One region of the Bradyrhizobium sp. WD16 genome, then DNA from elsewhere that is predicted to be linked to it. Evidence: predicted binding sites of a transcription regulator. Region 1 holds the regulator's gene; each other region holds the start of a gene.
The links. Region 1 encodes HrcA, which represses chaperone genes, less so after heat shock. Its sites were predicted from a motif close to GTTAGCACTCNCNNNNNGNGAGTGCTAAC; they were not measured.
Positions count from the first base shown of each region.

Region 2: DB459_RS18490 (co-chaperone GroES) is a predicted target of HrcA. The motif match lies at 3,786-3,814, and genes of this name have one in related genera.
Region 3: groES (co-chaperone GroES) is a predicted target of HrcA. The motif match lies at 1,647-1,675, and genes of this name have one in related genera.

Region 1 is NZ_CP028908.1:1,884,023-1,891,542, forward strand. It holds gene DB459_RS08710 (hypothetical protein) at 1-1,150, opposite strand, end outside; gene pncA (bifunctional nicotinamidase/pyrazinamidase) at 1,409-2,134, shown strand; gene grpE (nucleotide exchange factor GrpE) at 2,221-2,835, opposite strand; gene hrcA (heat-inducible transcriptional repressor HrcA) at 3,115-4,197, opposite strand; gene rph (ribonuclease PH) at 4,377-5,090, shown strand; gene rdgB (RdgB/HAM1 family non-canonical purine NTP pyrophosphatase) at 5,190-5,840, shown strand; gene hemW (radical SAM family heme chaperone HemW) at 5,830-6,984, shown strand; gene DB459_RS08745 (penicillin-binding protein activator) at 7,084-7,520, opposite strand, start outside.
Region 2 is NZ_CP028908.1:3,998,217-4,005,736, forward strand. It holds gene DB459_RS18480 (glycosyltransferase family 39 protein) at 1-1,241, shown strand, start outside; gene groL (chaperonin GroEL) at 1,745-3,385, opposite strand; gene DB459_RS18490 (co-chaperone GroES) at 3,429-3,743, opposite strand; gene DB459_RS18495 (usg protein) at 4,081-4,386, shown strand; gene DB459_RS18500 (glycosyltransferase family 39 protein) at 4,557-6,209, shown strand; gene DB459_RS18505 (SDR family oxidoreductase) at 6,314-7,069, opposite strand; gene DB459_RS18510 (proteasome-type protease) at 7,207-7,520, opposite strand, start outside.
Region 3 is NZ_CP028908.1:1,060,962-1,068,481, reverse strand. It holds gene groL (chaperonin GroEL) at 1-1,189, opposite strand, end outside; gene groES (co-chaperone GroES) at 1,291-1,587, opposite strand; gene DB459_RS04950 (hypothetical protein) at 1,928-2,455, shown strand; gene DB459_RS04945 (protein phosphatase CheZ) at 2,592-3,371, opposite strand; gene DB459_RS04940 (L,D-transpeptidase) at 3,660-4,490, shown strand; gene DB459_RS04935 (DUF2076 domain-containing protein) at 4,597-5,409, opposite strand; gene DB459_RS04930 (ChbG/HpnK family deacetylase) at 5,553-6,407, opposite strand; gene DB459_RS04925 (glycosyltransferase family 2 protein) at 6,404-7,453, opposite strand.

The sequences.
Region 1 (7,520 bases):
GCGGCCCGAGCTCCGCCACCATGGTCTGCAGTTCGGGCACGCGGAAGGTGACGTTGAAGGCGAGCCAGGTGGCGAAAAAGCCGAGCGCCAGCGGGACCGGCCCTGTGAGCGCGCGCACGCGATCCGCCGTCGAACGCGTCAAGATCGCCGCGACGAGCGCCAGCAGCGCCAAGGCGACCATGGGATAAGCCTGATAGGCCCAGCCCTTCCGCTGAACGAGAAAGGCCACGGCAAAGCCGCCGCTCGCTAACGCCGGAATCAGAAACAGCGGGTCTCGCCCGCCGCCAAGCTCGAGCCGCGCGGCGCTCGCCAGCATCGCGAGCATCACCAGCATCGGCGTGCCGACAAGGAGTTCGATGAGCGGACGCTTGAGCTGCAGATAGACGTCGCGCACCATCGGCAGGACGACCGTGAAATAATCCGGCAGCCAGATCAGCGTGGCGAGCGCGTACAGCACGACGAGCGCGGCGGCGAGCAGGCATTCGGGCGCAACCAGCGGCCGAACCGAGCGGCGGCAGAACACGGCAACCAGAGGTGCGGCGGCAACGCCAAGGGCGAAATGCGGCTTGAAGGACAAGGTCCAACCGGCGCCGAGCCCGGCGACGATGATCGACCACAGCGCCGGCCTTTCGCCGACCGCGCGACGGGCGGTGACCGCCAGCGCCGGCAGCAATACGATCAGCGCGATGTGCTCGCGTTGGGCGAAATTCTGCCCCGGCAGGATCAGCAGGACGGCGAGCGTGAACAGCAGCGCAGGCCAGGGACCGCCTTGCGCCCGCAGTGTCGAGCGACGCAGGATCGCCGCCACCATGGCGACGGAGGTCAGCGCGGCGAGAAAGACCAGCGCGTCCGTGACGGTTTCCGGTGCCGGGCCGAGAAGACGGGAGAGCAGGATAGCCGGCAAATAGGTGCCGACCGCCATCGGCGGATTGGTCTCGAGCACCTCGCCATAGAGGGCATGGCCGCCGAGCACCTTTTCGCCGGCGGTAAGCAGCCAGGCGACGTCGATATTGGCCGGCACCAGGAGGCGCTGCAGGACGGCGAGGACGAGCAGCCCACCGAGCGCCAGCCAGGGCGCGATACTCTGCAGCCGGTCGGCGCTCGCCGAAAACGGCGGGGTCCTGGCAGTCGTGCTGAGGTCGACGCTCATGGCGCGATCGGAGGCCTGCTTGGCGCGGCAGTCGTGAAGGGAATTCTCGGTGAAGAGATTAGGAATGCGGCGTTAACAACGCCTTGCCCCGACGCCCGAAGTTTGGGCCCTCGCTGCTTGAAGAAGATGCAGCGATCCGTCTTTACCTCGTACAACCCCACTGATTTTCTGTACCTTTCTTATGACCGGCGGCTCAGGGCCGACGCGCACGCGGCGTGATCGAGCACCAGGCGAGCCGCTTCTTTGAGGGGAATTGCCATGCTCGACAGACGACAGCTTCTCGGCACCATCGGCGCCGCCGCAGCGCTTGGCATCGCCGGTGCCGCAACCGCGACCCGGGCCTTCGCTGCGGACAAGATCAGGATCGGCGACAGCGCCGCGCTCGTCGTGGTCGATGTGCAGAACTGCTTCCTGCCCGGCGGCAGCCTCGCGGTGAAGGACGGCGATCAGGTGATTCCGGTGATCAATCGTATCGCCAAGAGCTTCGGCAACGTGGTGATGACCCAGGATTGGCACACGCCGGGCCACACCTCCTTCGCCACCAGCCATCCGGGCAAGAAGCCGTTCGACAAGATCGACCTCGCCTATGGCAAGCAGGTGCTGTGGCCGGACCATTGCGTCCAGGGCACCGACGGCGCGTCGCTCGCCAAGGACCTTTCAATCCCGCAGGCTCAACTCGTCATCCGCAAGGGCTATCACAAGGATATCGACAGCTATTCGGCCTTCACCGAGGCCGACCGCAAGACCTCGACCGGGCTCGCCGCGTATCTCAAGGCGCACAAGATCAAGCGCGTCTTCGTCACCGGGCTCGCCACCGATTTCTGCGTCGCCTGGACCGCGCTCGACGCCCGCAAGGCCGGGTTCGAGACCTACATCGTCGAGGATGCCTGCCGCGGCATCGACACCCAGGGCTCGCTCGCCAAGGCCTGGGCCGACACCGCCAGGGCCGGCGTCAAGCGCATCCAGTCGGCCGATATCGCCTGATCGGCAGCGGCGCTGCCGGTCAAACGACAACGGCGCGCAGGATGACCTGCGCGCCGTATTGTCTTGCCGGCCGGTGAAAGGGCCGCTTACGCCTTGATGTCCGTGTTCGGAGCCGACTTGGTGCCGCCCTTGGACACCCCGACCAGCGCCGGGCGCAACACGCGTTCGCCGATCATGTAACCGGCCTGCGCCACCTGCACCACGGTGCCCGCCGGCACCGACGCGTCCGGCACCTCGTACATCGCCTGCTGGAAATTGGGATCGAACTTCTCGCCGGTGGGGTCGAACTTCTTGACGCCGTTCCTTTCGAGCGTGGCATGCAGCGAGCGCTCGGTCAGTTCGACACCCTCGATCAGCGCCTTCAGTCCGGGCTCGGCATTCTCGCGCGCTGCCGCGGGCACCGCGTCGAGCGCGCGCTGCAGATTGTCGGCGATGTCGAGCACGTCACGGGCGAAGGAGGCGATGCCGTAGCTGCGGGCATCGGCCACTTCCTTCCTGGTGCGATTGCGCAGATTCTCCATCTCCGCCAGGGTCCGCAGCATCTTGTCCTTGGCGTCGGCGACTTCGCGGTTGAGCGCCTCGACCGATCCGGCCTCGGGCTCGTCCGGCATCACATATGGCTTCGGCGTCACAGGCTCGGCCGGCGCATCGCCGTCCTTGACGTGATCTTCGGAATTATTCTGGCCGTTCGCTTCGGTCATTACTCGCCTTCTTGCCTGCAATGCATCAGAAACCCAGCATGGGGGTTCAGAAATACCCTCATTCCCCAGTCCTCGAAGGGAATTTCTGAACCGCCAAACCGGACCTTGGATTTCCAGCGTCCTTCGTTTTCCGGAGACCTTCCGAATCCGAAGTTCGCTCAAGGGGTTCGCTGCGAATGAAACGGGCTTCGGAGCCGGGACCCCAGGCGGGATATCAGGATTCCTGCGGCGAAAATCAAGCTCCTGGTCGGACGGGGGGCGTTCGGGGGCCGCAAACCGTCAATTGCCCAGCATCTGGCCGACCACGCGGGCGGCATAATCCACCATGGGGATCACCCGTGCATAATTGAGCCGGGTCGGTCCGATAACGCCCAGGACGCCGACGATATGTCCGCCGCCGTCGCGATAGGGCGCGATGATGGTGGATGACCCCGACAGCGAAAACAGCTTGTTCTCCGAGCCGATGAAGATCCGCACGCCCTCGGCGCGCTCGGCGCGGCCGAGCAGATCGATCACCCCGCGCTTGGTTTCGAGGTCGTCGAACAGCAGTCGCACCCGCTCGAGGTCCTCCATGGCATGGAGATCCTCCAGGAGATTGGCGTGGCCGCGGACGATGAGATGGCGCTCCTCGCCGCCCGACCAGCTGGCGATGCCGGCCGTCACCACTTTCTGGGTGAGCTGGTCGAGTTCGCTGCGGGCCGCCTCCAGCGCGGCTTCCAGTTCCAGCCGCACCTCGGCGAGGGTCCGGCCGCGGATCCGCGCATTGAGAAAATTGGAGGCTTCGACCAGAGCCGAGGCCGGCGTGTCCCGCGGCAGGCTCAGCACCCGGTTTTCCACCTGGCCGTCCTCGGCGACCAGCACCGCCAGCGCCTGTTCCGGCTCGAGGCGAACGAATTCGATGTGTTTGAGCCGCACGTTGGTCTTGCCGGTGAGCACCACGGCGGCGGTCCGGGTCAGCCCCGACAGGCGGTGCATGGCTTCGTCCAGCGCCGCCTCGACGGTCTGGCCCTTGTTCACCGAGGCGAGCTGGGCCTCGATCGACTGCCGTTCGGCCTCGCTGAGTTCGCCCATCTGCATCAGGGCGTCGACGAAGAAGCGCAGGCCGAGTTCCGTCGGCAGCCGCCCGGCGGAAGTGTGCGGCGCATAGATCAACCCGAGCTGCTCGAGGTCCGACATCACGTTGCGGACCGAAGCCGGGGACAAAGGCAGCGTGATCAGGCGCGACACATTGCGCGAGCCGACCGGCTCGCCGGTCGCGAGATAATTTTCGACAATCTGGCGGAAGATATCGCGCGAACGCTCATTGAGCTGAGCCAGCCCCGACGGATCGATAAGATGACCGGCTGGATCATGCTGAACCACGGACCTGCTCCTCCACCACCCAATTTGTCCACTATTCCAGCCGGTTTCAAGCAGTTCGCGGTCTGGAGGGCTCAACTGGAGACATCCGCATCCGCCGACCGGCGCCCTTGCCGGCGCCACCCCCTGCCCCTAAAAGCCTCGTCAGCTCTTTTATTCCCATTTCTTTCGGAGGATACCCGATGCGGCCAAGCCGCCGTGCGCCCGATGAACTGCGTCCCGTCTCGCTGGAACGCGGCGTGGTCAAATACGCCGAAGGCTCCTGCATGGTGAAATTCGGCGACACCCATGTGCTGGTCACCGCCACCCTGGAAGAGCGCCTGCCACCCTGGCTCAAGGGCCAGGGCCGCGGCTGGGTGACCGCGGAATATGGCATGCTGCCGCGGGCGACGCTGGAGCGCACCCGCCGCGAAGCCTCCGCCGGCAAGCAGGGCGGCCGCACCGTCGAAATCCAGCGGCTGATCGGTCGCTCGCTGCGCGCCACGGTCAATCTCGAGGCGCTCGGCGAGCGCCAGATCACCATCGACTGCGACGTCATCCAGGCCGATGGGGGCACCCGCACCGCCTCGATCACCGGTGCCTGGGTGGCGCTGGCCGACTGCATCGCCTGGATGACGACCCGCAACATGATTCGCGGCGACGTGCTGCGCGACAACGTCGCGGCGGTATCCTGCGGCATTTACAACGGAACGCCGGTGCTCGACCTCGACTATGCCGAGGATTCGGAGGCGGAAACCGACGCCAATTTCGTCATGACCGGGGACGGTCGCATCATCGAGGTGCAGGGCACCGCCGAGAAGACACCTTTCACCCAGGACGAATTGCTCAAGCTTCTGGCCCTGGCCCAGAAGGGCGTCGCCCGCCTCGTCGACCTGCAGAAGATGGCGGTGGCGTAACCCTCGACAGGCGGCCGGCCTTTGGGCCGGCCATTGCCAAGTGCCGCAAGGACGGGCCGGCGAATTTGACGCCCCGGCCGTTGCGGCTAGGATTCTTTCATGTCTCGCCGAATCACCGGACGCCTGGTCATCGCGACCCACAATCCCGGCAAGCTCGCCGAAATGCGCGAATTGCTGGCGCCGCACGGCGTCGAGGCGATCTCCGCCGGCGAACTCGGCCTCCACGAGCCCGAGGAGAGCGGGACCAGTTTCCGGGCCAATGCCGCGATCAAGGCCGAGGCGGCGGCGAGGGCGGCGCAACTTCCCGCCTTCGCTGACGATTCAGGCCTCGCGGTCGACGCCCTCGGCGGCGCTCCTGGAATCTATTCGGCGCGCTGGGCCGGCGATGGCAAGGATTTCACTGCGGCCATGGCGCAGGTCGAACGCCTGCTGCAGGAACGCAGCGCGACGACGCCCGACCAGCGCAAGGCCCATTTCGTCTCGGCGCTGTGCGTCGCCTGGCCGGACGGCCATCGCGAGGAGGTCGAAGCCCACGTCGACGGCACCATCGTCTGGCCGCCGCGCGGCACCAAGGGTTTCGGCTACGACCCCTTCTTCCTGCCCGACGATCATAGCCGGACGTTCGGCGAAATGAGCAGCATGGAAAAGCACGGGCTGCCGCCGCACGGCATGGGCCTGTCCCATCGCGCCCGCGCATTTCTCAAGCTGCAGGCGAAGTGCCTTGCCCCGGAGGACGGTGATGACCGTTGATGCGCCCGCCTTCGGCGTCTATCTGCACTGGCCGTTCTGCCTGTCGAAGTGCCCCTATTGCGACTTCAACAGCCACGTGCGCCATGCGGCCATCGACCAGGCCCGTTACGTCCGCGCCTTCGCCCGCGAGATCGAGACCACCGCGGCGCGGACCGGACCGCGCACCGTCACCTCGATCTTTCTCGGCGGCGGCACGCCTTCGCTGATGGAGCCGCAGACGGTCGGCGCCATTCTCGACGCGGTCGGCCGGCACTGGACCATCGCCCGCGATGTCGAAGTAACGCTGGAAGCCAATCCGACCAGCGTCGAGGCGACGCGCTTCCGCGGCTACCGCGCCGCCGGCGTCAACCGCGTCTCGCTCGGTGTCCAGGCGCTGGACGACGCGTCGCTGAAGTCGCTCGGCCGGCTGCACACCGCCGAGGAGGCGATGGCGGCGGTCAAGATCGCGCGCGCCGCCTTCGATCGCTATTCCTTCGACCTGATCTATGCCCGTCCCGACCAGACGCCGGCGATGTGGCGCGACGAACTCGCCGCCGCCATCGGCGAGGCCGCCGAGCATCTGTCGCTCTATCAGCTCACCATCGAGCCGGACACGCCATTCTTCGGTCTGCACGCCGCCGGCAAATTGAAGACGCCGGACGAAGCGATGGCGCGAGCGCTCTACGACGTCACCCAGGACGTCTGCGCCGCGCATGGCCTGCCGGCCTATGAGATCTCCAACCACGCCCGGCCCGGCGCCGAATGCCGGCACAATCTCGTCTACTGGCGCGGCGACGAATATGCCGGCATCGGCCCTGGCGCCCATGGCCGCATCGACGTCGCCGGCCGACGTCATGCGGTGGCGACCGAGAAGCGGCCCGAGACCTGGCTGATGCGGGTGGAAGCCTCGGGTCACGGCGTCATCACCGACGACGTGCTCAACAGCGAAGAGCGCGCCGACGAATTCCTGCTGATGGGATTGCGCCTCGCCGAAGGCATTGACCCCCGGCGCTATGAAGCGCTGGCCGGCCGCTCGCTCGATCCGCGGCGCATCGCGCTGCTGAGCGACGAAGGCGCGATCACCGTCGATGCCGCCGGACGGCTGCGGGTGACCCAGTCGGGTTTTCCGGTGCTCGACGCCGTGGTGGCGGACCTCGCGGCGTAAGGCCGCCCTTGATTTGATCGTGGATCGCGGGCCCTCGTGCCGAGGGACAAACGCCGTGCAAGCTCGCCTGCATCCGGAGCCTGCGCCCGGAAAGCTCCTTTAAGTGCTGAAGCTCTTGGGCGACCCGGCCACCGCCTGACCGCCACCGGTGGCGACGCGCATCACCGCGAGGCCGCGCTCGTTGCTGCCGTCGCTCTTGAAGCGGAATAGTCCGTCGATGCCGGCGAAACCCGACGGATTGGTCAGGACGTCCGGCGCAAAGCGCTGCTTGCCTTGCGTGCGCGACAGCGCCGCGACGAGCGCCACCGCGTCATAGGCCAGCGTCGCGGTGCGCACCGGCTCGCCGCCGAAACGGCTGCGATATCGCCCCGAAAAGGCGCGGAATCCGGCCGGATCCGGCGCCGCATACAACCCGCCCTGAAGGGCGGCGCTGGCGAACACGCGCGGATTGTCCCACAACCCCGTGCCGAGCAGCTGCACCCGCTTGAGATTGGCCCCCGCCGCAACCAGAGCGTCGGAGACGCCGACCAGCGCAT
Region 2 (7,520 bases), 2.1 Mb from region 1:
ACCGCGCCACGGAAATCCTGTTCGGCAGCGCTCTGATCGCCGGCCGGGCCACATTGCTGCTCAATGCCACTTTGATGGTGGCCGTCGGTACCCTGATCGTCACGCCCGATGCGCCGCTGATGGTCGCGTCGAGCTTCGTGCTGTTCTGCCTCGCCAAGGTGCTTCAGACCGGCCGCGGCCCATGGTGGCTCGCGGTCGGAGCTGCGGTCGGCGCGGCGCTGCTGTCGAAATACACGGCGCTGCTGTTCGGCGTCGGCATTCTCGCTTGGCTGCTTGCGGTGCCGAAGCTGCGGTCCTGGCTGCGCTCACCCTGGCCCTATGCCGGCGGCGTCGTCGCCTTCGCCGTGTTTGCGCCGGTGATCGCCTGGAATGCCCAGCACCAGTGGGTGTCGTTCATCAAGCAGTTCGGCCGCGCCCGGGTCGATGGCCTGACGCTGCGTTTTCTCGTCGAATTGATCCCGGCGCAGTTCGGCTTCGCCACGCCGCTCGTCTTCATTCTCGGCGCCATGGGCCTCATCGTGCTGATGCGCCGCGGCCCGGGCGACGCGCCGGCCCGGGCGCTGGTTAACGCGCTGTTCTGGCCCATTGTGCTCTATTTCGTCTGGCATTCGCTGCACAGCCGGGTCGAGGCCAACTGGCTGGGCCCCGTCTACCCGACTTTCGCCATCGCTGCCGCGCTCGCCCTCGATGGGCAATGGAACGCCCGCAATCGGCGCACCGTTGAATTTTGCGCGCGCTGGGCCGTGCCCGGCGCGGTGGCGCTGCTGATCGTGCTGATGGTCCAGGCCAATACCGGATGGTTCACCGGCTATCGCCGGGATCCCAGCGTCAAGCATGTCGGTGTCGGCTGGCGCGAGCTCGCCGCGGCAATCGAGGTGGAGCGGCAGCGTGTCGGCGCTTCCTGCGTGCTCGGCTCCGACTATGGCACCGTCGGCTGGCTGACCTTCTACCTGCCGCCGGGGACCTGCGTGCAGCAGCGCAGCCAGCGCATCCGCTGGGTCAATATGACCGAGCCAGATCCCGCGCTTCTGCAGGGCCGGCTGCTGTATGTCGATGAGGTGCGGCCGGACGGCCCGGCAGCGCTCAAGCCGCTGTTCGTGCGTGTGGAGAAGCTGATCGAGCTGCCGCGCAGGCGCGGGCCATTGGTCATCGAGACCTACGAGATCGACTTGCTGGAAGGGGCGAAGGGAGGGGCGCTGGACCGCTCACCACCGCCGGAGCTCGGTGGGCCACCGGACTAGTGCGGCGTCTCGCAATTGCCTATGCCCTTTGTGGCAAGCCCCTGGAGGCAATTGCGAGACATAAGCCACACTAGCTTTTTGATTTTGCTAGTGTCCCGTTTCCAACGTTCGTATTCCTTTGCAGCAGGCGCTTCTACGAACGTTGGAAACAAAGGGACACTAGCATCATTATGATTCTAGTGTGGTTTTGGATCTGACGCTCGTTCGAAGAACTCGCTGCAATACTGAAACGAGCGTCAGATCCACCACACTAGTGTCCCGATGTCTCCGAATGACCGTGCGAGGGTGAGGCAAACGAAGCGGTCCTTCGGAGACAGGACACTGGAGAGGGCGGCTCAATTCCGTTCAAGGCCGGATCCGAATGCATGGGAGGCCGCGATCGCGGTTGGCGGTTGCGGGGATCGCGTGACGAGGCCCCATTCTGCGACACGCCTGACGAGGCCGTGCAAGCAAAAAGCCCGGCATCGCTGCCGGGCTTTCGCATTTTTCGCTGGTGGCGAGACTTAGAAGTCCATGCCGCCCATGCCGCCGCCCGGAGGCATCGCGGGGCCGCCGGACGACTTCTTCGGCAGCTCGGCGACCATGGCCTCGGTGGTGATCAGGAGGCCCGCAACCGAAGCTGCGTTCTGGATCGCCGCACGCACCACCTTGGTCGGGTCGATGATGCCCTTGGTGACCAGGTTGACGTATTCGCCGCTCTGCGAGTCGAAGCCGTAGGCATACTGCTCCTTCTCCAGGATCTTGCCGATGATCACCGAGCCGTCCTCGCCGGCGTTCATGGCGATCTGGCGGGCCGGAGCGGAGAGGGCCTTGCGGACGATCTCGACGCCGGTCTTCTGGTCGTCATTGGCGGTCCGGATGCGCTTGAGCTGCTCGGAGGCGCGCAACAGGGCGACGCCGCCGCCCGGCAGAATGCCTTCCTCGACAGCCGCCCGGGTTGCATGCATCGCGTCATCAACGCGGTCCTTGCGCTCCTTGACCTCGACCTCGGTGGCGCCGCCGACGCGGATCACCGCGACGCCGCCGGCCAGCTTGGCGAGACGCTCCTGGAGCTTCTCACGGTCGTAGTCCGAGGTGGTTTCCTCGATCTGCGCCTTGATCTGGGCGACGCGCGCTTCGATGTCGGCCTTCTTGCCGGCGCCGTTGACGATCGTGGTGTTCTCCTTGTCGATCATCACCTTCTTGGCGCGGCCGAGCATCTGCAGGGTCACGTTCTCAAGCTTGATGCCGAGATCTTCCGAGATCGCGGTGCCGCCGGTCAGGATCGCGATGTCCTGCAGCATGGCCTTGCGGCGATCGCCGAAGCCCGGAGCTTTGACGGCAGCAACCTTGAGGCCGCCGCGCAGGCGGTTGACGACGAGGGTGGCGAGGGCTTCGCCTTCGACGTCTTCAGCAACGATCACCAGCGGCTTGCCGGTCTGTACCACGGCCTCGAGCAGCGGCAGCAGTTCGTTGAGCGAGGAGAGCTTCTTCTCGTTGATCAGGATGTAGGCGTCGTCGAATTCGACGCGCATCTTGTCGGCATTGGTGACGAAGTAGGGGGAGATGTAGCCGCGGTCGAACTGCATGCCCTCGACGACATCGAGCTCGGTTTCGAGCGACTTGGCTTCCTCGACGGTGATGACGCCTTCGTTGCCGACCTTCTTCATCGCGTCGGCGAGGAACTTGCCGATTTCGGAGTCGCCGTTGGCTGAAATGGTGCCGACCTGGGCGATTTCCTCGTTCGAAGTGACCTTCTTGGAGTTCTTCACGAGGTCCGCAACGACGGCTTCGACAGCAAGGTCGATGCCGCGCTTCAGATCCATTGGGTTCATGCCGGCGGCAACCGACTTGGCGCCTTCCTTGACGATGGCCTGGGCCAGCACGGTCGCGGTGGTGGTGCCGTCGCCGGCGATGTCGGCCGACTTGGATGCCACTTCGCGCACCATTTGCGCGCCCATGTTCTCGAACTTGTCTTCGAGCTCGATCTCCTTGGCGACGGTGACGCCGTCCTTGGTGATGCGCGGAGCGCCGAACGACTTGTCGAGAACGACGTTGCGGCCCTTCGGACCCAGCGTCACCTTGACGGCGTTGGCGAGAATGTCGACGCCGCGCAGCATCTTGTCGCGCGCATCTACGCCGAATTTGACTTCTTTAGCTGACATTGTGTGTTTTCCCTTGGATTCGGTTGTCGAGAAGAGACGGCGCTTACGCAGCCTTCTTGCCGGCGCTGTGGCCTTCCAGTACGCCGAGGATGTCGCTTTCCTTCATGATCAGCACTTCGGTGCCGTCGATCTTGACCTCGGTGCCCGACCACTTGCCGAACAGAACGATGTCGCCGACCTTGAGGTCGATCGGGATCAGCTTCCCGGCTTCGTCGCGGCCACCCGGGCCGACGGCGACGATCTCGCCCTGGGAAGGCTTTTCCTTCGCGCTGTCGGGGATGATGATGCCACCGGCCGTCTTGGTTTCCGCGTCGATGCGCTTGACCACAACACGATCGTGAAGCGGACGGAATTTCATCGCGTTTCTCCTAAGCCTATGAAAAAGCTGATTTTATATGATGTTGGCAGTCGCTGGTAGCGAGTGCTACCGCATGGCCGACATAGGCGGCAGACAAGGTGCAATCAAGACCGCCTGGAGATTTTTTTGGCACTCGGGCGAACAGAGTGCCACGATGGTTATCGGCAGCCTTAGCGGCGCACTGCGCTGATGATCCGGGCTGCTAGCAATATTCTTTGTTTGCTGCTAATGCCTTGATTATAAACACTTTATTGAACATTTGAGCTTGAGATGACTTGCCGCTTTGCGTCACATTTTTGATGTGAGCGCATTGCGCGCTCCGGAGTTGGAGCCAGGCATGACCGTGAAAGCCCCCATTGCGCCGTCCCGCAGTACCGTGTCCGAAGGGTTCAAGAAGCAACTCGCCGGTTACGGGCTGACGACGGCCGAGATCCTCTACCGTCGTCCTGACCGCCGCTGGCTACTGCAGAGCTTCGTTTGGCAGGATTACGACATGTTCCCGGAATTCCCGGCATTGCAGGACTTTCTCAGCTTTTGGCAGCAGAAGCTCGACGGGCCGTTATTCTCAGTTACCGTCGTCCATTCGCGGCTGATCAAGCCGGCCGAATTCAAGGCGGTGGACGGGGTGTTCCGGCTGCACTGAGGCCTCGAGAGTTTGGGCCGGGGTGCCGTGGCCGTGCGCCTTCCTGTGAATGGTGCACGGATTGACGCCACGAGCCCCAAGGCCCACAGAGGCGGCGTGTGGAGCGGGGCATGGCGGCACGATGGTCGCGGCTTTTGCCCGCGCTGTTATTCGCCTGCGGATGCCCCCGAATGCTCGACCGTCCCATCACCGGACCGGCACCAGCGACCGCGCCCGCGGTCGAGCCGGCCTCACCCGATTTCGTGCTCAGCCGTCTCACCATGTTCGGCTGGGCCGGCGGCCTCGCCGCGATCCTCGCCGGCATCGTGCTGTCGTTCTTCCTGTTCGGCTATTTTGCCATCTACTGGCGCAACGCCGACATGGATTTCATGGTGGTCTACAACGCCTTGGTGCTGAACGAGGGACTCCCCAAGGAGTTCTTCGACCATCCGAGCTTCTTCACCATCCTGTCGGTGAAGTTCGCGTTTCAGGTGCTGCACGGCCTCGGACTGCTCGATGCCTACAGGCTCTCGGCCATTCCTTCGGCGGCCGATCCCGACGCCTTCGGCGCCGCCATGACTGCTGCGGTGAGGGCGGGACGCCTCGTCGCCCTCATCACTGCCTGTACGTCAGTGGTGGTCTTCGCCATGCTGTCGCGTCGCGCCCTGCGCGACCGACGCATTGCGCTGCTCGCCACCTTCGCCTTTGCCTTCTCCGGCGGCGTCGCGGTGCATCTTCGCATCCTGCGCAGTGAAATGATCGCCGCCTCGTTCGTCGTCTTCGCGCTGCTCATCGTCATCGCTGCCGCACGGCGGCCCGGGCTGTGGCGGCCGGTCGCGCTGGGCGCCGCGGCCATGCTCTGCGTTATGGCGCTCGAGAACAAGGTGCATGCGATCTTCGTGATCGCTGCGCTGCCGCCGCTCAGCCTGTTCTTCGGCCAATCGGCTGCACCGAGCGATCTGTTCTGGCGAGAGTCGCCACGCGCCTGGCCTGCGGTCGGTCTGCTCGGCGCCGCCGCCGTGCTGTTGTGCTGGTGGGCGGCCCCGATCGTCGCTGCGGGATATGATCCGGCTGCCATCGCCGTCGCAGGACTGAAGCCGATGCTGTTCGGCCGCTTCGGCGTCTACCAATGGGCGCTCGCGGCTGAGGTCGTTTTGGCAGTCGTCGTCTACGCGCTGATCTGGCGCGTCGCCACGGCGGAAGCCGCGGCGACGCTGCCGGCGCTGCTGGCAGGCGCGGCGCTCGGGCTCTTGGCGCTCGATCTGCAGTTCAACGTCAACGACGCCGTCGCCGTCCTCAATCCGATCGAGAAGATGCTGGCCTTTGCACCGATAGGCGAGGACAACGTCAAGAGCCTGGGCGGGATCATCGCCGAGCTCAACGCTCTTTTCGTCTGGGTTTTACGTCGCTACAGCTTCGTCCTCTACCCTTCGTCCCGACCGACGCTCGTCGTGCTGTGGCTGGTGGTGCCGGGCATCCTCTATGCCCTGGTCCGCGGCAAGCCGCAGTTGGCGCTTCAGGCGATCTTGCTGGTCGCGATCGCTGCCGGGATCGACACGCTCGGCATCACGCGCGGTCTCAAGTCGGAATATTTCGTCCTCAGTGATCCGTTCATCATCATCGCCGGCGCGCTGCTGCTCGACGGCATGCCGCAGCTGTTGGCGCCGCGCTGGACGCTGCCCTTCGGCATGGTGCTGATAGTGATCCATGTGGTGGCGGCGCATCCCGAGCCGGTCAAGATGATGACCAAACGCAGCGGTCCGGAATACATCTGCGAGTGGAACCAGATCTATCAGCCGCTGTTGCCGATGCCCTGGTGCGCGTTGCCGGCGGTGAAATCGTAACTGGCCGCGCCGCGGCCTCGTCTCGAGCGGCACAGTCCCTCATGGTTCGAGAAGCCTGCGCGGCAGCCGTCTCGAACCATGAGGCCCGGTTGCGTGAGCTCAGCTCAGCCCCGGCCGACGAACGGCATCTTGGTCGCCATCACTGTCATGAACAGGACGTTGGCGTCGAGCGGCAGGCTCGCCATGTACACGACCGCGTTGGCGACCGCTTCGACGTCCATGCGCGGTTCGGGGATCCTGCGACCGTCGGGCTGCAATACGCCTTCGACCATGCGGCTGGTCATGTCGGTTGCGGCATTGCCGATGTCGATCTGGCCGCAGGCGATGTCATAGGCGCGGCCGTCCAGTGCGGTGGACTTGGTCAGGCCGGTGATCGCGTGCTTGGTCGAGGTATAGGCCGCCGAAAACGGCCGAGGCGCGTGGGCCGAGATCGATCCGTTGTTGATGATGCGGCCGCCGCGCGGGGTCTGGTCCTTCATGATCCGGAAGGCGTGCTGGGTGCACAGGAAGGGCGCGGTCAGGTTGGTGTCGACCACCGCCTTCCACTGCTCGACGCTGACGTCTTCGAAGGGGACCGTCGGCGCGCCGATGCCGGCATTGTTGAACAGCAGATCCAATCGGCCGAAGGCTTCCTTGGTCTTGGCGAACAGCGCCGCGATCGAGGCGGGATTGGTCATGTCGGCGGGCACCGGCAGGCTCCTGCCGCCGAGGCTCTCGCCGGCCCTGGCGGTCTCGGCCAGCGCCTCGGCGCGCCGTCCGGTCAGCACCACGGCGAAACCCGCTTTCATCAGCGCGAGCGATGTCGCTCGCCCCACGCCCGAGCCCGCACCCGTGACGATTGCTACCTTCTCTCCGGCCATGTTTCCTCACCTGTTTTCTTGTCGATCCCCCGTCGCGATCCAGATCCGCCCGGGACCTTGCGACGGGTCGAAGCGAATGTCCGCTGGTCGCGCCTGGTGGTTTCAGGAAATTCGAAGCGAATTTCGGTTTCGGGACTTTAGCGGGTCTTGGCGGTCGGGGCCACGGCGTCGAGATAGGGCGGCCGTGGAATGCCCTGATGCGCAGCGCGCAGAGCCGCCGACCAGCGTGCGCGCAGATCGTGGAAATAGGGCTCGTCGGCCTCGATCCGGTAGTTCAGTTCCGGCTGCAGCACGTCGGGACGCGCGATCAGCACGTCGATCGGCAGTCCGACGCCGAGATTGGAGCGCATGGTCGAATCCATCGACACCAGGCCGACCTTGAGGGCATCGTGCAGGTCGACGTCATAGGTGACAGCGCGGTCGAGCACCGGTTTGCCGTATTTGTGTTCTC
Region 3 (7,520 bases), 820 kb from region 1:
CGACCCGGTCCTTCTTCTCCTTGACCTCGATCTCGGTGGCGCCGCCGACGCGGATCACCGCGACGCCGCCGGCCAGCTTGGCAAGACGCTCCTGGAGCTTCTCGCGGTCGTAATCCGAGGTGGTCTCTTCGATCTGGGCCTTGATCTGGTTGACGCGGGCCTCGATCGCCGGCTTCTTGCCGGCGCCGTTGACGATGGTGGTGTTTTCCTTGTCGATCACGACCTTCTTGGCGCGGCCGAGCATCTGCAGGTTGACGTTCTCGAGCTTCATGCCGAGGTCGTCGGAGATCAGCTGACCGCCGGTCAGGATCGCAATGTCCTCGAGCATGGCCTTGCGGCGATCACCGAAGCCCGGCGCCTTGACGGCCGCGACCTTGAGGCCGCCGCGCAGACGGTTGACCACGAGGGTGGCGAGCGCCTCGCCCTCGACGTCCTCGGCGATGATCAGGAGCGGACGGCCCGACTGCACCACGGCCTCGAGCACCGGCAGCATGGCCTGCAGGCCCGACAGCTTCTTCTCGTGCAGGAGGACGTAGGCGTCCTCGAGCTCGGCGGTCATCTTCTCGGGATTGGTGACGAAATAGGGCGAGAGATAGCCGCGGTCGAACTTCATGCCTTCGACGATATCGACTTCGGTATCGAGCGACTTGGCTTCCTCGACGGTGATGACGCCCTCGTTGCCGACCTTCTGCATCGCCTGGGCGATCATCTTGCCGATGGTGGTGTCGCCGTTGGCCGAGATGGTGCCGACCTGGGCGACCTCGGAGGAGGCGGCCACCGGCTTGGCGCGCTTCTCGATGTCCTTGACCACGGCGGTCACCGCGATGTCGATGCCGCGCTTGAGGTCCATCGGGTTCATGCCGGCCGCGACCGCCTTGGCGCCTTCGCGCACGATCGCCTGGGCGAGCACGGTGGCGGTGGTGGTGCCGTCGCCGGCGGTGTCGTTGGTCTTCGAGGCCACTTCGCGCACCATCTGGGCGCCCATGTTCTCGAACTTGTCCTCGAGCTCGATCTCCTTGGCGACGGTGACGCCGTCCTTGGTGATGCGCGGGGCGCCGAAGCTCTTGTCGATCACCACGTTGCGGCCCTTGGGACCGAGGGTGACCTTGACCGCGTTGGCGAGGATGTCGACACCGCGCAGCATGCGTTCACGGGCGTCGCCCGCGAATTTCACGTCCTTGGCTGCCATATCTCAGTTGCTCCTGTGAGTGGGCCGGCCCATCGGGTGCCCCTGACGGGGCCGGCGGACGGTCCGGCCGGAAAATGCACTTGAACGAAAACGCCGGGCCGTTAGGCCGTCACGCCCATGATGTCGGACTCCTTCATGATCAGGAGATCGACGCCATCGATCTTGACCTCGGTGCCCGACCACTTGCCGAACAACACCTTGTCGCCGACCTTGAGGTCGATCGGGATCAGCTTGCCGGCCTCGTCGCGGCCGCCCGGGCCGACGGCGATCACTTCGCCCTGGGACGGCTTTTCCTTGGCGGAGTCCGGGATGATGATGCCGCCCTTGGTCTTCTCGTCGGCGTCGATGCGCTTGACCACGACGCGGTCATGGAGCGGGCGGAATTTGGTCTTGGCCATTGGAGTTCCTCTGGACTGATGAAGGGAGCAAGGCCCGGGGCTGCCGGATCAGAAGGCGAGTTAGCAGTCATCCCCCGAGAGTGCTAAAGTGCGCCCGGGAGATATGGCGTGCTGCCGATCCTGTCAAGCAACGGGGCCGTTCGGGCGGCGCCAAGAGGCAACTGCTGCGCCGCACGATCGAATTTGCCGATCGTCGCCGTTTAAGGCCTTGGTGATGTCATTATGGGATGGTCTGGAAACCATATCGCGACGGCGGCGCCACTTGGCGCGGCCGGCGATCAGTTTGGGCCGCGAAACGTCGGGAGTGTCGCGGCCGGGGAATGCTCGCTCAGGGGATGAGATGCAAAGATTTGTTTCGACGCGCCGGTTGACGGCTTTCGCCGCAGCCGCGGTTCTTGCTGCCGTGCTCGGAGGCTGTACCGGCGGCGGCTTCCAGGGCTTCGACCTTGGAATGTCCCAGCCGCCGCCCCCGCCGCAGGAGCCGGCGGTCGAGCCGGAAATTCCCGGCAGCATCCGCCCGGACGAGCTCGTCGGGCGCTGGGGTCTTGCCTCCTACCACAAGGCCGACGACCGGGTCCGCACCGAGAATGCGGCGCGCGGCCAGTGCAAGCAGCCCTATGTGATCGGTCGCGGCAACTCCGGCGGGGTGATCATGCATCTCGCCGACGAGGCGACGCCGCAGGAATTGCGCATCAAGGGCAGCCGCAGCGGCAAGAACTATATCGGTCCGGCCGGCCCTCCCGGGGGCGAGAAGGATCGCGAGATCGTCTCGTTCGACGGTCGCGTGCTGATCACCCGTTTCATCGACAAGGACGCCGATGGCCGCTACGGCACCATGGTCTACGTCCGCTGCGGACCGCGCGCCTAGAGCCATCGATATGATTGATTCTAGTGCGGTGCAAAACGCACTCGCACTGCAATGAAGCGTCGTAAATGACGTCGTGAATGAAAAGGGCGGCCCCGATCCCGAGGCCGCCCGAATTCTGTCGACCAGGCCGGCGCGGTTACGGGAACATGGCGTCGATGTCGTCCTGCGAGGCATGACCGGCGTCGTCGGGTCCCTTGGGACCGTTGAGCAGGCGGGCATCGCCGACGCGGTCGTCGATCACCGCCGGAGCGTGCGCCTTGATGGCGTCGACGCCGCCCCAGATATCCATCATCACGTTGATGTGGTGCTCGATGAAGCGCATCGTGTTCATGACCTTGCTGATACGCTGGCCGGTCAGGTCCTGGAAGTTGCAGGCCTCGAAGATCGAGACGACGCGCTCCTGGATGTCATCGGCGAGTTGCGCCTGCTGGTCGGGGGAGTTCACCTTGGTCAGCGCGCTGGCGCACTGGTCGATGGCTTCCGCGGCTTCGAGGATCTGCTGGGTCGCTTCTTCGGTGCCGCCGACCACTGCGCCGAGTTCGCCCGTCACGCGGGCCATCTCGTCGCCATCGAAGCTTTTGCCGTGGAGCACGGCGATTTCCTGCTTGGTACGGCTGATCGCCTCGTGGATCAGGTCGAGCTCGATCTTGAGCTTCTCGCACTGTTCGATCTGGGCGCGGTAGGTCTGCAGCAGCGCGCGCGCGTCGGCGGTCTCCTGCGACAGATCAGCGGTCTTGTCGTCGGCGCCGTCGGCCTCGACGGCGGGCTGCACAGTCGCCATCTGTGCCCGGATCGCGCGCAGCTCCGCCATGATCTCGTTATGGGACTGGCTGATGTCGCCGCCCTGCGACACGTCGAGCGGCGTCACGCCGTACTGGGCTTCTTCGATGCGAAAGCGCTTGCGGTGAACAGGCATAAGAACTCCCCAACCTTCGAGCGCAGACTTTGTAATACAACGGGATTTAACAGCGGGTTCACATGGAACCTCGCCTTCGATGCGTGTCGAAGGCGAGGGTAAGCCGCGATTAACCATGGCGCGGCGCCTTCACCAAAAATAAACGCTGTCGACATGAAGCGGGCCGACCTGTGGTCGTGGTGAATCCGCCCGGCCGCGTCGTTTACCAAACCGATGCCATTGCCGCTTCTAATGCGCGCGTGAGCGCAGCCATGCGCCGATTTCCGACGAAGAGTGCAGAGTACGTCGATGTTGAAACTCACCTCCGCGATCCTCGCCAGCGCTTGCGCGCTCGGCGTCACCATCACGCCGACCCTGGCCCAGGTTCGCAACGACCAGGTCCGCTACCAACAAGTCCGCAACGATCGGGCCCGCAACGATCCTGCTGCCCCGCTCCGCGTCGCCTATGCCGACCGCCCCGCGATGGGTGGTGGCTTCATCGAGTTTATCTTTGGCGGCGGTGGTGCGGGGCCGGCGCCAGCCTATCCGGACGCGCCGCGCTACGAACGTGCGCCGCGCTACGAACTGGTGCCCCAGGGCGGACAGCCCGACGGCGATCAGCGCTACTACGTGCCGGATGATCAGGATCAGGACTACTACCAGCGCCAGGCGCTGGAGCCCGGCCGTCCGGGATTCGATCCGAAATATGAAAAGCAGGTGGTCGAGTATCCTGGCCGCGAGGCGCCCGGCACCATCGTCATCGATACGCCGAACAAGTTTCTGTATCTGGTGCAGGGAGGCGGCAGGGCCCTGCGCTACGGCATCGGCGTCGGCAAGCCCGGTTTCACCTGGTCCGGCATCAAGCATGTCTCGGCAAAGCGCGAATGGCCCGACTGGACGCCGCCGGCAGAGATGCTCAAGCGACGCCCCGATCTGCCGCGCCACATGGAGGGCGGGCCGGAGAATCCGCTCGGTGCCCGCGCCATGTATCTCGGCTCGACGCTCTATCGCATCCACGGCTCCAACGAACCGTGGACCATCGGCACCAACGTCTCATCGGGCTGCATCCGCATGCGCAACGAGGACGTGATCGACCTCTATGGCCGGGTTCCGGTCGGCACCAGGGTCGTGGTGCTCTGACCCGGCGCCGATGAACTCGGAAAAGCACCGGCCGCTGCATGCAGCGGCCGGTCTTCATCGGTCGAACCGGTTCGATCGCCGTGGCGTGCGGCTCGCCTGACCGGCCTCAGGCGTAATCGCTGCCGTCGTCGCTGTCGAAGCCGCCGTCGTCATTGTCGTCCTGATCGTCTTGGCGCTGGTCATTCAGGTCGTCGGAGGACGCAGTGTCGAACAGGCCGTGGCCGCGGTCGTCGGCTTTGCCGCGGTCCGTGCCGCCGCCGCCGATGTCGTTCAGCCCGGCTTCGCGCGCCAGATCGCTGTTCGAGGCATCGCCGCTCCACGGGCCGGCGCTGCCGCTGCCGAAACTGCCGGCGTCGCCGAATGCCTGGTGGCTCATGCCGCCGCCCATCAGGCCGCGGATGCTGTTCATCAGCAGCGAGCCGCCGATGACGCCGGCCGCGGCCGCCGCGGCGGTGCCGAGGAACGAGCCGCCGCCGCCGCCCGGCGCCGGGTAGGGCGCCGCGCCATAGCCGCCGCGGGGATCGGCGCCGTAACCGGCACGCGGATCGTTATAGCCGGAATTGAGCACCTGGCCGCTGTTCCACACCGGACGGCTGCCGGCGGGATCGGCCGGCTTGACGCTCGGGACCGAGCCGCGCGAGGCGTTGCCGAACACGGCGTCGCGCATGGAATCGAGGAAGCTGCCGGAGGCGGCCGGCTGTTGTTGGGTGCCGGCCTGAAGCTCTTCGATGCGCGCATTGGCGCGCTTGAGCGCCTCGTCCTGCACCAGCACGGTCTGCACCAGGGCATAGGTCGCATTGGGCGCACGCCGCAGGCCCTCGATGATGGCCTTTTCGGCCTCCGGATCGCGGGGCGACGATTCCAGGGCGGTAAGACGGTCGAACAGATCGTCGATCAGGCGGCGTTCTTGCGGGGTCATTCAATCCTCCTCCTGTGAGGCGAAGGAAGAGGTAGGCGCCCATTGTGACGCCAAAAGAGTTCCGCAGATTAAATTTTGGTATGCGACATCCTGACCAGGGCACAAAAAACCGGAAAACCGGCTGTTGTCCCTGGCAAGGGCTGTCAGGCGGCCGCGCGCCGTTCAGCGAGGGCGACCGATTGCGCCGCCAGGAGCCTGGCGAAATCGTCGCTGGCGAGGAAGGTCCGTTCGCGCTCGCGCTGGGTGGTGAGCGGATCGAGCGACGCAAGCACGTCGTCGACATAGCCGGGATGGCACATGATCAGGCCCCCGTCCGGCAGGCCGGCGAGAAAGTCCCTCATCAGCGCCCCGAAGTCGCTGTCGCGGGTGAAATCATAAGCGCCGGCGAAGCCGGGATTGGCGGCGAGCCCGGCGTGGCGCGCCAGGACGCGAAAGCGCGCGCTCAAGGTGTCGAGCAGCAGCACCTTGGGATGGCCTGCACGCAAGCCGCCGCTGCGGCCGCATTGCCGCACCCAGGCAGCGGGCGCCGCCTCCTTCACCGCGGCGAGAAAGGCGTCGCGGATCTGCGGGAAGAGCTGCACATGCTGATGGCCGTCGACATAATCCGGCGGGCGGCCGACGCGTTCGGTGAAGGCGGCGAGCTGGGCCGCGATTTCGCCGCGGATGATTTCGGGATCGAGCCGGCGCATGACGCTGGCGCGCAGCAGGCGGCCGAGCGGATAGAACGCGCCGCCATCGAGCGGCCGGAAATGCATGGTCAGCGGATGGAACGGCGCGGTCAGGGTGCAGTGCAGCCCGATGGCGCAGGATGCGCCGGCAGCGACTTCGCGCAGCGCTGCGATCTCGTCGCGGCCGCAGGCGGGAGCGACAACCATCACCGAGGTGGCATTGAGGCGCCGTTGCGCGATCAGCTCGCGGATGGCGCGGTTGACGCCGGGGCTGAGGCCATAGTCGTCGGCACACAGCCAGATGTGGCGCTGGGGCATGGCCGCGTTCACTCGGCCGCGGTCCCGACCGAATCCACCTTAGGTGCGGCGGGCTCGCTCGTCGCCGGCTTCACGCTGTGCTCGGCGATGAAGTAGACCGGCCGCGCCTTCAGCTCCGAGAGGATCTTGCCGATATATTCGCCGACAACGCCGATCATGAGCAGCTGCACGCCGCCGATGGTCATCAGGCCGACCACCAGGGACGGATAGCCGGGCACCGATTTGCCGCTGATCACCGTCTCCCACAGGATCGACAGGCCGAACAGGAAGGCGGCGCAGGCGAGCAGAAGACCGAGCAGGCTCGCCATCCGCAGGGGCGCCACCGAGAACGAGGTCAGCCCCTCGATCGACAGGCCAATCAAGTGGGGCAGGCTGAACGATGTGCGGCCGTGGGCGCGGGGCTCGGGCTCGTAATCGACCCGGATCTGGCGGAAGCCGATCCAGCTCGCCAGGCCCTTGAAGAAACGATTGCGCTCGGGCAGCTGGCGCAGCGCCTGGGTGGCGCGGGGCGACAGCAGGCGGAAGTCGCCGGCGTCTTCGGGGATCTTCTGCCGGGCGCCCCAGTTGATCAGTGCGTAGAAGCCCTGCACGGCGACGCGGCGGGCGAACGGCTCGTTGGCGCGATGCGCCTTGGCGGTATAGACGACATCGTAGCCGTCGACGATCCAGTGCTGCACCAGCTTCTCGACGAGCTCGGGGGCATGCTGGCCGTCACCGTCCATGAACAGCGTGGCGCCGCGCCGGGCATGGTCCAGCCCGGCCATCAGCGCCGCTTCCTTGCCGAAATTGCGCGACAGCGACACGGCCTGGATATCGAGGCCTTCCGGCGGCAGGCCACGCATGATCGCCAGCGAGTTGTCGACGCTGCCGTCGTCGACATAGACCACCTCGACCGCGAGGTTGTAGCGCCGGCGCAGGCTGGCCGAGAGTTCGATCAGACGCAGGTGCAGCCGTTCGAGGCCGGCCGACTCGTTGTAGATCGGCACCACGATCGACAGCCCTTGCGCCGCCGCGGCCGCGGCATCGCCGGACAGGTTCGAGACATCGGCACCGAGCATCATGGACGTGATCTGACCTTCTTGGCTGGACTTTGCGGGCTTGCGTGCTTCTGAGTTGTCGTTGCAT